Regions from separate parts of the Actinomadura keratinilytica genome, predicted to be linked through region 2. Evidence: riboswitches for the same ligand, from Rfam matches in the RefSeq annotation. Region 2 holds a riboswitch; the other holds the start of a gene.
What was found. A riboswitch is a leader RNA that binds a small molecule or an ion and turns the genes downstream of it on or off. The one in region 2 is predicted to bind S-adenosylmethionine.

Region 1: it holds a riboswitch for S-adenosylmethionine, as region 2 does, so the genes downstream of both, ABD879_RS25825 (aminotransferase class V-fold PLP-dependent enzyme) here and thrC (threonine synthase) in region 2, are expected to answer to the same signal.

Annotation. Positions count from the first base shown of each region.
Region 1 covers NZ_BAABDO010000107.1:15,630-22,847, forward strand. Annotated here, with positions in the region: gene ABD879_RS25810 (FKBP-type peptidyl-prolyl cis-trans isomerase) at 1-860, shown strand, start outside; gene ABD879_RS25815 (transglycosylase domain-containing protein) at 1,130-4,477, shown strand; gene ABD879_RS25820 (hypothetical protein) at 4,586-4,966, opposite strand; SAM riboswitch class IV at 5,017-5,133, shown strand; gene ABD879_RS25825 (aminotransferase class V-fold PLP-dependent enzyme) at 5,181-6,506, shown strand; partial or broken gene ABD879_RS25830 (SseB family protein) at 6,608-7,218, shown strand, end outside.
Region 2 covers NZ_BAABDO010000045.1:31,126-38,343, forward strand. Annotated here, with positions in the region: gene ABD879_RS16300 (serine/threonine-protein kinase) at 1-1,014, opposite strand, end outside; gene ABD879_RS16305 (RNA polymerase sigma factor) at 1,070-1,621, shown strand; gene ABD879_RS16310 (sulfotransferase family protein) at 1,803-2,918, shown strand; gene ABD879_RS16315 (alpha,alpha-trehalose-phosphate synthase (UDP-forming)) at 2,967-4,433, opposite strand; SAM riboswitch class I at 4,818-4,959, shown strand; gene thrC (threonine synthase) at 4,975-6,219, shown strand; gene ABD879_RS16325 (MoaD/ThiS family protein) at 6,291-6,569, shown strand; gene ABD879_RS16330 (nucleotidyltransferase domain-containing protein) at 6,685-7,218, shown strand, end outside.

The DNA.
Region 1 (7,218 bases), on a different contig from region 2:
GGCAGACGCCCAAGGTCACCATCCCCAAAAAGCTCCTCCCCGACGGCGAGCTGAAGGTGACCCAGAAGATCAAGGGCACCGGCACCAAGATCGCCAACGGTGACACCGCGCTGGTCAAGTTCGTCTTCTACCAGTGGGCCAAGGGCACCGGCGACAAGGTCAACGAGAGCACCAGCAAGGAGCTGCAGTCGTCCTTCAAGCTGCCCGCCGGCCAGCAGGTGGTGCCGATGCCGATCGGCAAGACCGAGGTCAAGGGGCTGGACAAGGGCCTGGTCGGGCAGACCGCGGGCAGCCGCGTGGTGCTGCAGGTCCCGCCGAAGGAGGGCTTCGGCGAGTCCGCGGCGCAGATGGGGCTCGGCGAGAACGACTCGGTGGTCTTCGTGGTGGACGTCCTCGCCGTCTACCCCAAGAACGCCGAGGCCAAGGGCACCGCCAAGCCGCTGGACGACAAGGACCTGCCGTCGGTGGGCGCCATGGAGGCGGGCAAGGGGCCCAAGCTCACCGTGCCCAAGACCGACCCGCCCAAGAAGATGCAGGTCAAGACCCTCATCGAGGGCACCGGCCCGCAGACCACCAAGGACGACACGGTGTTCGTCAACTACAAGGGCGTGATCTGGCGGGACGGCAAGGAGTTCGACAACAGCTGGAGCAAGGGCTCGCCCGCCATGTTCCCGCTCAGCACCACCGAGGGCATGAAGGGCTTCTTCAAGGGGCTGCAGGGCCAGAAGGTCGGCAGCCGGGTCCTGCTGGTCCTGCCGCCGGACCAGGGGTACGGCAAGGACGGCAATCCGTCGGCCGGGATCAAGGGCGACGACACCACGGTGTTCGTCGTCGACATCCTCGGCACGGTTCCCAAGTGACCCTTCGGTGAGACGGCGCGCGACGGCATAGCGCGGCGGACCGCACGGCGCGGGACGCGCGAACGGCGGGGCACCCCGGAGGGGCGCCCCGCCGTTGCTTTGTCGCCGCCGGTGAAATGTGTCAATAACCACGTCAGGCGGCCTCGGACAACCCTCCGCACCGCTTGATCGTCGTTGTAGTGAGACAGCCAACGGGAGTGCACAGTGACCGGCCGTAATGAATCACTCCCCTCCGGTATCGTTTGTAACGAAATCATCACGGGGGGCAAGTGAGCGACACCGAAAGGCGCCCGGGGGGCACCGAGCCCGCCGGGCCGAGCCAGGGCGACCTCGGCGACGACCTCACGGCCGACAAGGCCGTTCCCGCGGACGGCGAAACGCCCCGGGCCGCGGCCGAGCGCGATACACGGGACGAGGGCGAGCCTCCGGACGACGACGCCGCGGACAAGGCCGCGTCCCGGTCCGTCCCCGATGAAGAAGACGACGCGGCGGCCACCCCCGGCACCCCGGCGGACGAGGACACCGCGTCCGAGCCCGGTAGCGCCGACCCGGGCACCACGGTGGAGCTGAGCGGCGTCACGGACACCGGCGGCCCGGCAGACACGGACACGGACGCGGACGCGGGCGCCGACTCGGACACAAACGACGAGCCGGACACCGGCGCGGTCCCTGACACGGGCCCGGAGGCGGGCACCGCAGCGGAAGCGGACGCCGACTCCGGCACGGGCAAGGGCGCGCAGGCGGACACCGCCCCCGATGCGGGCGACGGCCCCGGCGCCGCCGCGGCCCCGGCCGCAGGCAAGGGCTCAGGCACGGGCACGGGTTCAAGGGCGGGCACCGCGGCTGAGGCGGACGACGGCCCGTCCTCCGGCGACGCGAGCGAGGCCGAGCAGAGCGCGGGAGCGGCCGCCACGACACCCGACCTCACCGTCATCGACCCGCCCGCACCGGCGGCTCCGACCACCGGGGCAGGCACCAGCGCCGGTACGGACGCGGACACCGCCGCCGACGCCGGCGACGACGCGAACCCGGGTGACCGCGCGGACGCCGACACCACCGCGGACGCCGCCGAGAGCATGGCCGCGAGCAGCGCCGCGGGCACCCAGAAGGCCGCGGACACCGCGACGTCCCCCGCCGCCGGCACGAGCGACACCGGCAAGGCCGAGCAGAGCGCGGGAGCGGCCGCCACGACACCCGACCTCACCGTCATCGACCCGCCCGCACCGGCGGCCCCCTCCACCGGGGCAGGCACCAGCGCCGGTACGGACGGCGAGGCCGCGGCGTCCGCCCGCACCAACAGCGCGTCTGGTTCCGGCGACGCTAAGGACAAGAACGAGACCGCATCCAAGGGCGTCGGGGATGCTGGGGCCGACAAGGCGGCCGCCGCGCAGAAGCAGGAGCCCGCGGCGGCGAAGCCTCCGGCGGACACGACGAAGAAGGCGCGGAAGGGGGGTATGGACGCGAAGAAGAAGCACAAGAAGCCGCGCGGCAAGGCGGCGCGCGTAGGGCGGCGGGTGCTCTTCGCGGTGCTGGGCCTCGTCGGCCTGGCCGTCGCCGCGTTCGGTGTGGCGTACCTGCTGACGCCGGTGCCGTCCCCTCAGGAGGAGGCGGTCGCGCAGGGGCCGACGTTCCTGTACTCCGACGGCAAGACCCCGATCGCCAAGACCGGCGTGAACCGCGACGCGGTCCGGCTCGACACCATCCCCAAGGGCGTGCGCGACGCGGTGATCGCGGCGGAGAACCGCAGCTTCTACGACGACCCCGGGGTGTCGATTCCGGGCACGCTGCGCGCCTTCTGGTCCACGGTCTCCGGTGAGCAGCTGCAGGGCGGGTCCACCATCACCCAGCAGATGGTCCGCAACTACTACGGCGGCATCGGCAAGGAACGCTCGATCTCCCGCAAGCTCAAAGAGATCATGGTCTCGTTGAAGGTGGGCCGGGAGAAGTCCAAGGACTGGATCCTGGAGCAGTACCTCAACACCATCTACTTCGGCCGCGACGCCTACGGCGTGCAGGCCGCGGCGCGGGCGTACTACGGCAAGGACGTCGGGCAGCTCACCCCGGCCGAGGGCGCCTACCTGGCGGCGGCGATCCAGCAGCCCAGCAACTTCGCCGAGCCGTCGGGCTCCACCCGCGCCTACGCCGAGAGCCGCTGGCGCGCCGTGCTGAACAACATGGTCCGCGACGGCGCCATCTCCTCGGCCGACGCCGCGCGCATGACGTTCCCGCAGCCGATCAAGCAGAAGGTCACCGACATCCTCGGCGGCCAGAAGGGCTACATGGTCAACATCGCCAAGCGCGAGCTGACCGAGCGGCGCGGCTACACCGAGGACGAGATCAACCGCAGCGGCCTGAAGATCACCACGACGTTCGACAAGGAGCTGATGGACGCCGCCCAGCAGGCGGTGCGCGGCAGCCTCCCGAAGGGGATGAGCAAGCAGATCCGCACCGGGCTGGTCTCGGTGGACCCCGAGACCGGGCAGGTGGTGGCGTTCTACGGCGGGCGCGGCTACCTGGAGGAGGCCCTCAGCAGCGCGTTCAGCGACTGGGCGCAGGCCGGGTCCGGGTTCAAGCCGATCGTGCTGGCCGCCGCGCTCGACAGCGGGCTGAGCCTGAACACCTACGTGGACGGCAGCTCCCCGCAGTACTACAACGGCACGGCGATCCACAACGACGGCAACCGCAGCTACGGCACGATCAACCTGGTCACGTCCACGCAGAACTCGGTCAACACCGCCTACGTCAACCTGGGGCAGAAGGTCGGCCTGGACAAGGTCACCAAGATGGCCGAGAAGATGGGCATCCCCAAGTCGCAGCTGACCGCCAACGGCGCCAACAAGTACCCGACCTTCCCGCTGGGCACGATCTCCGTGCACCCCGTGCAGCAGGCGGGGGTCTACGCGACGTTCGCCGCCGAGGGCGTGCACCGCACCCCCTACGTGGTGAAGTCGGTCACCGACAACACCGGCAAGACCACCCGCTTCTCCGAGAAGGGCGCGCGGGTGTTCAGCGCGCAGGTCGCGCGGGACGCCACGTACGCGATGCAGCGCGTGGTGCAGGCGGGCACCGGCCGCAACGCCCAGCTCGCCGACGGCCGCGACGTGGCGGGCAAGACCGGCACCACCGACGCGGGCCGGGCGATCTGGTTCAACGGGTTCATCCCGCAGCTGGCGACGTCGGTGGCGATGTTCCGCAGCGACGGCAAGCCGCTGAGCATCCCCGGGTACGGGGTGTACGGCGGGCAGCTGCCCGCGCAGATCTGGAACTCCTACGTCAGCCGCGCGGTGAACCTCAAGAACCTCACGCCCAAGGGGTTCGGCTCCCCGTCGATGTCCCCCGGCTCCTACGTGGGCGAGCCGTACGGGCGGCAGAACGACGCGCCGACGACGCGCGGGCAGGGAGGGGTGCGGCAGTCCGTTCCGGAACGCGCGGACCGGCCGTCCAGCAGGCAGCCGGCGGGCACCCCCCGGGAGACGACGCCGCAGCTGCCCGGCGGCGGCACCGGCAACGGGAACGGCGGTGACGGCGGCTCCGGCGGAGGCGACGGCGGGGGCGCCGGCGACGGCGGAAGCGGGGGCGACGGCGGAAGCGGCACTCCGCCCCGACCGGAGGGCTAGCACCCGACCGGCGCGCCCCCGGCCGCCCCGCGGCGGGTTCCGGCGTGAACGTGAGAGGGGCCCGGCGAGCATCTCGCCGGGCCCCTCCGCCGTTCTCCCGCCCCGCGGTCAGTCGCAGGCCGCGCCGATGCGGTCGGGGGCGTCGGTCATCACGGCGTTGAGCTGCGCCGCGTCACCGGAGCCCACGCCGGCGGCGGCGCCGCGCAGGCGGTTCGCCTCGGTCTTGAGCGCGTTTTTCAGCTTCTCGTCCTCGGCCTGGCGGGCCAACCCGTCGACGCGTCCGGCGAACCGGTCGGTGACCTGCTTCCACTGCGCCGGGTCGTTCGCCGGCACGGCCCGCACCTGGGAGACGTACTGCCGGAACGCCTCCCTGGTGTCGGCGCAGACCTGGCCGGTGTTGCCGCCGGACAGCCCGCAGCCCGCCAGCGTCCCGGCCGCGGCCAGCAGCGCGAACCCCTGGGCCAGCCTCCCGGCCGTCCCGTACCGCATCGCATCCTCCCGTGTGATCACCGTCGACATCCGCCTATACTTCCGCACAAGGTCATGAGCGCCAGCGCGAAGCCCCGGCTTGCTGGCCGGCAACCCTTCGTCCGCGATGGGGTGCCCCGGGTGAGGACCCGGCCGGAGTCGCACACCGCGTCCGGCAAGCGCGGATCCCGCGGACGCCTCCCGGGATCCCTGGATCCCGAAGGAGGTCGCACCCATGTCCGCTGTCACGACGTCCCCCCGTCCCTTCGCTCCCTCTTCTTGGATGCAGCCGACGGCGTCCGCGCCGACTCGACTTCCGCGGATCGTCGGCGCGGACGCGCCGGTACCGCTGGAGGACGGGCGCCACGTCCCGTACGCCAACTTCGACTACGCCGCCAGCGCGCCGTGTCTTGAGGCGGTGCACGACGCCGTCACGCGGGCGCTGCCGTACTACAGCAGCGTGCACCGCGGCGCCGGGTACGCCTCCCAGGCGACCACGGCCGCCTACGAGCGCGCGCGGGAGACCGTGCGGTCCTTCATCGGCGCCTGGGAGCGGGCGTCGGTCGTGTTCACCCGCAACACCACCGACGCGATGAACCTGCTGGCGCACGCGCTGCCGCCGCGCACCACCGTCGTGGTGTTCGAGACCGAGCACCATGCCACGCTGCTGCCGTGGCGGCGGGCGGTGCGGCTGCCCGCACCCGCGTCCCCGGCCGGGGCGGTCGCCGCCGCCGACCGGGCGCTGGCCGCCGCGCCGCAGGGCCCGCGGGTGCTGGTGGTCACGGCGGCGTCCAACGTCACCGGCGAGCTGTGGCCGGTCGCCGAGCTGGCGGAGGCGGCGCGGCGGCGCGGCGCCCGCATCGCCGTGGACGCCGCCCAGCTCGTCCCGCACCGGCCGCTGGACATGACCGCGCTCGGCCTGGACTACGTCGCGTTCTCCGGGCACAAGCTGTACGCGCCGTTCGGGGCGGGCGTGCTGGCGGGGCGGGCCGACTGGCTGCGCGCCGCCGACCCGTACCTCAAGGGCGGGGGCGCCACCGTGTCGGTGGGCGAGCGCACCCGCTGGGCCGCCGACCCGCAGCAGCGCCACGAGGCGGGCACTCCGAACGTGCTGGGCGTGGTGGCGCTCGCGGCCGCGTGCGAGACGCTGGCCGCCGCCGGGTGGGACGCGCTCGTCGCCGAGGAGGAGCGGCTGCTGGCCCGGCTGCGCCAGGGACTCGCCCGCGTTCCCGCGGTGCGACAGCTGAGCCTGTGGGGCGAGCGCCATCCGCGCGTGGGAATCGTGTCCTTCACCGTCGACGGCTGGAACGCGCGGGACGTGGCGCTTAGGCTGTCTGGGGAGTACGGCATCGGCGTCCGGGACGGGAAGTTCTGCGCTCATCCATTCGTACGGCACCTGCTGGCCGACCGGCCCGACGCCCCGCGCGCGGCCGGCGCCGGCGGTTGCGCCGACGCCTCCGCCCCGGCCTCGGCGGTCCGCGCCAGCCTGGGCCTGGGGACGACCGACGAACACGTCGACCGGCTGGTGGATGCGCTGAGTGCCATCGGTGCCGTGTGCTGAACCGCGGAAGATGATGCGCTTTCGCCCTGTTCGCCCATGTAGCGTAGGCAGGTCCGTACCCGGACCGGAGACGGCGCCGGAGACAGCAGGGACAGCGCGGCATGAAACAGGGGGAGGCGACCGTGGCCGACGCGTGGCGACCCACGTCGGAACTGGAGCGCCGACTGGACGAGACAGTGCGGGCCGGAGACCATGAGGGGTACTTCCGCCTGCTCGCCGACAGCGAGCTGGTGATCCCCGTGCCCCCCGAGCTCATCGACGACGTGCTCGCCGGCCAGGCGCAGCCGACGTGGCCGACCCGGGAGGAGGACGGCCGCACCCACGTGCTGGCCTACACCTCGCCCGACGCGATGCGCGCCTGCCTCGGGCCCGCCTACCGGCACTTCCTGCGGCTGACGTTCGCCGACCTGGCGCAGAGCTGGCCGCACCCGGGCTGGTGGCTGGCGATCGACGCGCCCGCGCCGGACGCGCCGGACGCGGCGCCGCCGATCGAGGGCCGGCTGCCCTCCTGGTTCGTCCGGCAGATCGCCGAGGGCGACCCGCGGCCCCCGCGGGTCGGGCGTCGCACCGCCTCCCCCGCGGCGGCCGCGCCCGCCGCTGACGCGCCCGCCGCGGACGTTCCGGCTGCGGACTTTTCGACCGCGGACGCTCTCGCCGTGGACGTGCCGTCGTCCGAGGCGGTCGGCGCGTACACGCCGCCCGCCTACCCGCG
Region 2 (7,218 bases):
GAACGGCTTGTCCACGGCCGTCGCCGCGGGTTCTGCAGGAGGCGGTGGAGGGGAGGCGGCGGAAGGCGGCGCGGTGGAGGGCGGTGCCGCAGCGGAGGGGGGTGGAGCCGGAGCCGCGGACGGTTCGGCTGCCTCGCCGTCGGACGCGCCGTGCCCCTGCGTGGACGGCGAACCGGTCGGCGAACTGGATGGCGGGGTGGACGGCGGGGTGGACGGCGAACCGGTCGGCCGCAGCGTGGAGAGCGCCTCGGCGAACGCCTCGGCCGTGGGGTAGCGCTTCTCGCGTTCGACCTCCAGTGCGCGCAGAATGACCTCGTCCAACGCGGGCGGCACCTCTTCGCGCAGCTCGCTGGGCCGCTTCTTGACGGGCGGCGGCCCCGGCGGACGCCCGGCGACCATGTGGTACGTCAGCGCGCCCAGCCCGTACACGTCGGCCCGCACGTCCAGGCCGCCGCCGAAACGCGCCTGCTCGGGCGACATGTACCCCGGGGTGCCCACCGGCAGGGTGAACGCGCCGGAGGCGTGCGCCAGCGCCTTGGCCAGGCCCAGGTCGGCGATCAGCAGCCGCTCCCGCCCGTTGCGGGTGGACTGGAACAGCACGTTGGACGGTTTGAGATCGCGGTGGATCACGCCGAGGGAGTTGATGACCTCGACCCCATACGCGATCTCCTCGGCGTACGCAAGGGCCTCGTTGACCGGAAGTGGCCGTTCGCGCATCCGGTCGGCGAGGGTGCCGCGGTCGGCGTAGGACATGACGAAGTAGGGGCGGCCGTCCGGGAGCTCCCCGATGTCGTGCACGCGGACGAGCCGCTCGGAGTCGGCGCGGCGCAGGATGCGCGCCTCCTCCAGGAAGCGGTTGCGCACGTCGAGGTCGTCGATGAGGCTTCCGGACAGCACCTTGATGGCGACCTGGGCGTCCAGAGCCTCGTCGTGCCCCAGCCACACTGAGGCGAACGCCCCGGATCCGAGGACCCGCTCGATTCGGTAACGACCGACAGTTGGTGGGAAGGACACTCCCGTATCATGCCCAACGAACGCGGTGTGTGTGCGAACGAGCTGAGGCGCGGCGATGGCACTGGACGACAGGACCGAGCAGCTGGCCGTCAGGGCCGCCCAGGGTGACCGGGCGGCGCTCGACGACCTGCTGCGCACGATCGAGCCCGACGTGCTGCGGCACTGCTCCCGGTTCCTGCCCTGCCGCCAGGACGCCGAGGAGGCGTGCCAGGACGCGCTGCTGCAGGTCGCCCGCAACATCAACCGCTTCGAGGGCCGCTCCCGTTTCAGCACGTGGCTGCATGTGGTGGTCGCCAACTCGGCGCGTTCCACCTACCGTTCGCTCAAGCGCCGCTCGCTGGAGCAGGCGGGCGAGCTGCCGCAGCAGCGTCCCGACCCGCGCCGCACCAGCGTCATCGCCGGGTCCCGGGTGGACATCCTGGACGCCATGGAGGACCTGGAGGCCCGCAAGCCCGACCTGATCCAGGCGCTGGTGCTGCGGGACGTCTCCCAGCTGGAGTACTCCGAGATCGCCGAGCAGCTCCAGCTTCCGCTCGGCACGGTCAAGTCCCGCATCCACGAGGCCCGCAAGCAGGTCCGCCAGACCCTGGGCGAGTCCTACACCTGACCTCGCCACCCGCCCCCGCGCCCGCCCGACCCAGCGTCCGCGCACCGGGGACGCCCGCGTGCCGGGATGCCTACAGGCGGCGGAATCGGCTGGTCAGCCGCGGCCAAGCATCTGTAATGCCTTGGCAAGCGTGCGCCTAGGCGCGCGATGGCGGCCGGGCCCGTCGGCCAGCATCCCGAGCATGTTTGCCCACACTGACCGCCCGATCTTCGTCCTCGGGTGCCCGCGGTCGGGGACGACGCTGCTGCAGCTCATGCTGCACTCGCACCACCGGATCGCCGTCCCCGCCGAGACCCGGTTCGTCATCCCGGCCTGGTCGTCCCGGTGCGACTTCGGCGACCTGCGCGACGGCCGCAACCTGCGGGCGCTCGCCGACTGGATCACCACCGGGCGGGGCACCAAGTTCGCCGAGCTCGGCCTGGACCCCGAGCGGACCGCCGACGAGATCGCGGCGGGGCCGCCCACGCTCGGCTCGGCGCTGGCCATCGTGTTCCGCGCCTACGCCCGCCGCTTCGACCGGGTCCGCTGGGGCGACAAGCGGCCCAGCTACTTCCGCTACGTCGGCGCGCTGCGGCGGATGTACCCCGACGCCCAGTTCGTCCATGTCATCCGCGACGGCCGCGACTGCGTGGCGTCCCTCAAGGAGATGCCCTGGTACAAGCAGGACATCAACCACGCCATCTGCGTCTGGCGGGAGGCGATCGACCACGGCCGCCGGTACGCCGCCGAGCTCGGCCCCGACGCCTACTACGAGCTGCAGTACGAACGGCTCGTCGCCGACCCGGCCGACGAGCTGATGCGGCTGTGCGCGTTCCTCGGCGAGGAGTACGACCCCGCCATGGCCGAGCCGGACCGGCTCGCGCGGCGGACCGTCCCGCCGCAGAAGCGGTGGCACCGCCGCACCCACTGCGCCGTCGACGGCGGCAGCGTGGGGTCCTGGACGCGGCGGCTGGAGCCGTGGGAGGCCGGCCTGGCGGAGGCGGCGTTCGGGGACCGGCTGGCCGAGTACGGCTACGAGCCGAGCGGCGCGCCCCGCCCCACCCGCGGGCAGCTGGCCAGGCTGGCCAAGGTCAGCGCCCACCGCCGCATGTCGCAGAGCAAGCAGCGGCTGCGGGAGCGGTGGCGCACGCGCAACGAGCCCAACCCGGTCGAGTCGCTGCTCACCACCGAGCGGACCGGACCCGCCCCGCTCATCGTCGAGCCCGCCTCGCCGCTGCGCGCGCTGTCCTGGCCGTCCACCGTCCCGGCGGCCGAACGCCGCGCCGAACCGGCCCGCACCGGCCGTCCGGGCATCTGACCGCCGCCCGCCGCACCCCGGCCGCCCTCGGCGTCGTGCCGGGGCGGGTCAGTCGAGGGCGGCCAGCTGGTCGGCGAACCAGCGCCGCGGCGGCAGCGCGGTGGCCGCGGCGGCCAGCCGGGCGCAGCGTTCGGCGCGGCGGTCGGGCGGCATCAGCAGCGCCTGGTGCAGCGCCTCGGCGGTCTGCGACACGTCGTAGGGGTTGACCGTCAGCGCGTCGCCCGCCAGCTCGGCCGCCGCGCCCGCCTCCCGCGACAGCACCAGCGCGCAGCCGCGCTCCGACACCACCGGGCCCTCCTTGGCGACCAGGTTCATGCCGTCGCGGATCGGGTTGACCACCAGCACGTCGGCCACCTGGTAGGCGGCGAGCGCGCGCGGGAGGTCGTCCTCGACCCGCAGGATCAGCGGGTCCCAGGACGCGGTGCCGTACTCGTCGCGGATCCGCCCGGCCAGCCGCCGCACCGCCGCGGTGTACTCGCGGTACTCGGGCAGGTCGTACCGGGACGGGTAGGCGAACGCCAGGTGCACCACGCGGCCGTGCCACTCGGGGTGGTCGGCCAGCATCTCGCGGTAGGCGGCCAGGCCGCGCACGATGTTCTTGGACGGCTCGGTGCGGTCGATCCGCACGATGAGCCTCCGGTCGCCGACCTGCTCGCGCAGCGCCCGGCGGCGTTCGGCGACGTCCGGCTCGGCGGCCCGCGCCCGCAGCCGCTCCCCGTCGACGCCGAGCGGGTGCACACCGACGCGGGTGACGTGGCCGCCGCGGGTGACCGTCCGGGCCGCGCGGTCGACCCGGGCGCCCGGCAGCAGCTGCTCGCAGCAGTCCAGGAACGCGGCGGCCCACCGGTCGGTGAGGAAGCCGGCGTGGTCGGCGCCGAGGATGCCGTCCAGCACCGCCGCGCCGATGTCGTCGGGCAGCAGCCGGTAGTACTCGGGGGACGCCCACGGCGTGTGCGAGAAGTGCACGATCCTCAGGTCGGGGCGGCGGTCGCGCAGCATCCGCGGTGCCAGCGACAGGTGGTAGTCCTGCACCGCGGCCTTGGCGCCCGGGGCGGCTTCGCCGGCCAGGGCGTCGGCGAACGCCGCGTTGTACGCCTCGTAGGACTGCCAGTCGCGGCGTGCGCGTGCGTCGAAGTGCGGGACGCGGGGCGTGTCGTAGAGCAGGTGGTGGACGAACCACAGCGTGGAGTTGGCCACGGCGTTGTACGCGCGGTGGAACGTGGCGGCCGGTATGTCGAGCATGCGCACGGCCGCTCCGCCCGTGTCGTGCCCGTCCAGGTCGAGCCTTCCCCCGGGGGCGCGGCGCGCCGCCGAGCGGTCGCCTTCCCCGAGCGCCGCGCACACCCACAGCACGTCCGGCGGTGCCTGGCCGCCGTCCGGGGCGCGGTCGGCTTCCGTCACCGCGGCAAGTCCCGCCACCAGGCCGCCCCCGCCGCGCCGCGGGGCCAGGGTGCCGTCGTCGGCGAGCGAGAACGACACCGGTCCGCGGTTGGACGCCACCAGCACTTGGCTCATAGGGGCAGCGTCTCAGTTCGCGAGCGCGCGCTCCAAAGGGACCCGCGGGAAGGCGTTTTCGGCGGTTTTCGGGCCGCGCACAGGCGGTGCGACGTCTGTGCCGCAAGCCCCCGGCGTAGGATCCGGCCCGGAGCGGCCGCACGTCGCAGTCGCGGCGCGGCGTGAGCGACCCCGACCTGTCCGGCCGGAACGGGTGACGCGGCGCGACGGCGGGTAATGTCTCACATCGCGAGACCCGCCTGTCCGACAACCGGTCAGATCATGTAAAGTCGCACATACGACGTGATACCGCTCATGCGGAACGTTCGGTGACCGAGCGTTCCCTTCGTGCGGAACGCACGCGATGCCCGGCCGCCCTCGGCGGCCCGCAGGACAACTGAAGAACGCTCATCCAGAGGGGTGGAGGGACCGGCCCTGTGAAGCCCCGGCAACCACCTGGTTCGTCCGCGCTCGCGACCCCGCGAGGCCGGCCAGGAAATGGTGCCAACTCCGGCCTGCGACCAAGGTGGCGCAGGAAAGATGGGGAGAAAGGCCTCGCTACATGGCTGTCACGCCTGCCGTCGATCTGGGACCCGCGACCGCCCTCACCTGCCGTGAATGCGGACACACCCGCGAACTCGGCCCGCACTACGCGTGTGAGGAGTGTTTCGGCCCGCTGGAGATCTCCTACGACTTCGGCGACGTCTCCCGCGCCGACATCGAGGCCGGGCCGCGCAACATCTGGCGCTACCGGCGGCTGCTGCCGGTGCCGGCCAACGTCGCCGACACCCCCAACACCGAGCCCGGCCTGACCCGCCTGGTCCGCGCCGACCAGCTCGCCGAGGCGCTGGGCCTGCGCCGCCTGTGGGTCAAGGACGACAGCGGCAACCCCACCCACTCGTTCAAGGACCGCGTGGTCGCGGTGGCCCTCGCCGCCGCCCGCGAGCTCGGCTTCAAGGTGCTGGCCTGCCCGTCCACCGGCAACCTGGCCAACGCGGTCGCCGCCGCCGCGGCCCGGGCGGGCATCCGCAGCGCGGTGTTCGTCCCGTCCGACCTGGAGCGGCAGAAGATCCTCACCACCGCGGTGTACGGCGGCACCTTCGTCACCGTCGACGGCAACTACGACGACGTCAACCGGCTGGCCTCCGAGATCGCCGGCGAGCAGGACGACTGGGCCTTCGTCAACGTCAACGTCCGCCCCTACTACGCCGAGGGCTCCAAGACCCTCGGCTACGAGATCGCCGAGCAGCTCGGCTGGCGGCTGCCCGACCAGATCGTGGTCCCGGTGGCCTCCGGCTCCCAGCTCACCAAGATCGACAAGGCGTTCCAGGAGCTCGTCAAGCTCGGCCTGGTCGAGGACAGGCCGTACCGGGTGTTCGGCGCCCAGGCCGCCGGGTGCGCGCCGGTGGCGGCCGCGTTCAAGCAGGGCCACGACGTCGTCCGGCCGGTCAAGCCCGACACCATCGCCAAGTCGCTGGCCATCGGCAACCCCGCCGACGGCCCGTACGTGCTGGACGTGGCGCGCCGCACCGGCGGCGCGGTCGAGGACGTCACCGACGAGCAGGTCGTCGAGGGCATCCGGCTGCTGGCCCGCACCGAGGGCATCTTCGGCGAGACCGCGGGCGGCGTCACCGTCGCCACCCTGCGCAAGCTGGCCGAGTCCGGCGCCCTCGACCCCGAGGCGGAAACCGTGATCATCAACTCCGGGGACGGGCTGAAGACCCTGGACGCCGTCGCCCCCGTCGTCGCGCCGACCGCGAACATCGCCCCCTCCCTGGAGGCGTTCCGCGCCGCGGGCCTGGCCTGACCGGACACCGCCGCGGCCGCGCGTCCCCGGCGGCCGCCCGACCCGTCGTACGAGCACTTCGAGGAGCCAGCATGAGCACCGTGTCCGTCCGGATCCCGACGATCCTGCGGAACTACACCGGCGGCGAGGCGGAGGTCAAGGCCGAGGGCGCCACGCTGCGCGCGGTCGTGGCCGACCTGGAGGCCAACTACTCCGGCATCGCCGCCCGCATCCTGGACGACAACGGAAAGATCCGCCGCTTCGTCAACGTGTACGTGGGCGACGAGGACGTCCGGTTCGCCGAGGGCCTGGACACCCCGACCCCCGAGGGCGCGCAGATCTCCATCATCCCCGCCGTCGCCGGCGGCTGACGGCACCGACGACGACCCGCGCCCGGCGCTCCCGGGCGCGGGTCGCTTTTTGCCGCACGCGGGACAAGGCGCGAAAACCGGCTTCTTCCCCATCGCCATCGGGTACTGGCCTTTCATGGGCATAGCGCAGGACGTCGCGCGGACGGTGGAAGGCCACCCCATGGTCCGCAAGGTGACCCTGGTCGGCTCCCGGGCGCGCGGGAACGCCACCGAGTTGTCGGACTGGGACTTCCACGTCACCGTCGACGACTTCGCCGAGGTCGCCGCCGTCCTGCCGGGCATGCTCGCCCCCTACGGGCCGCTGGCCGCCCAATGGGATCCGCTCGGCGACTGCGCGAGCCACCTGCTGATCTTCCCAGGCCCCGTCAAGGTCGATCTGCTCTTCCCGGAGATGCCGCGCAGCTGGAACCCGCCGTGGCGGGTCGGTCCCGACACCCTTCCCGCGATCGACGCGCACTTCTGGGACTGGGCGCTGTCGCTGGCCGGCAAGCGCCGCCACGGAATGTCCGACCGCGTCCGCGGCGAACTGCTGAAGATGACGCGATTCCTGCTGGGCCCGCTCGGAGTGCAGACCGTCCCGCAGACCCTGGAGGACGCCGCGGCCCGTTTCGTACGCGCCCGCGACCGCCTGGAGACGCGATACGGGCTG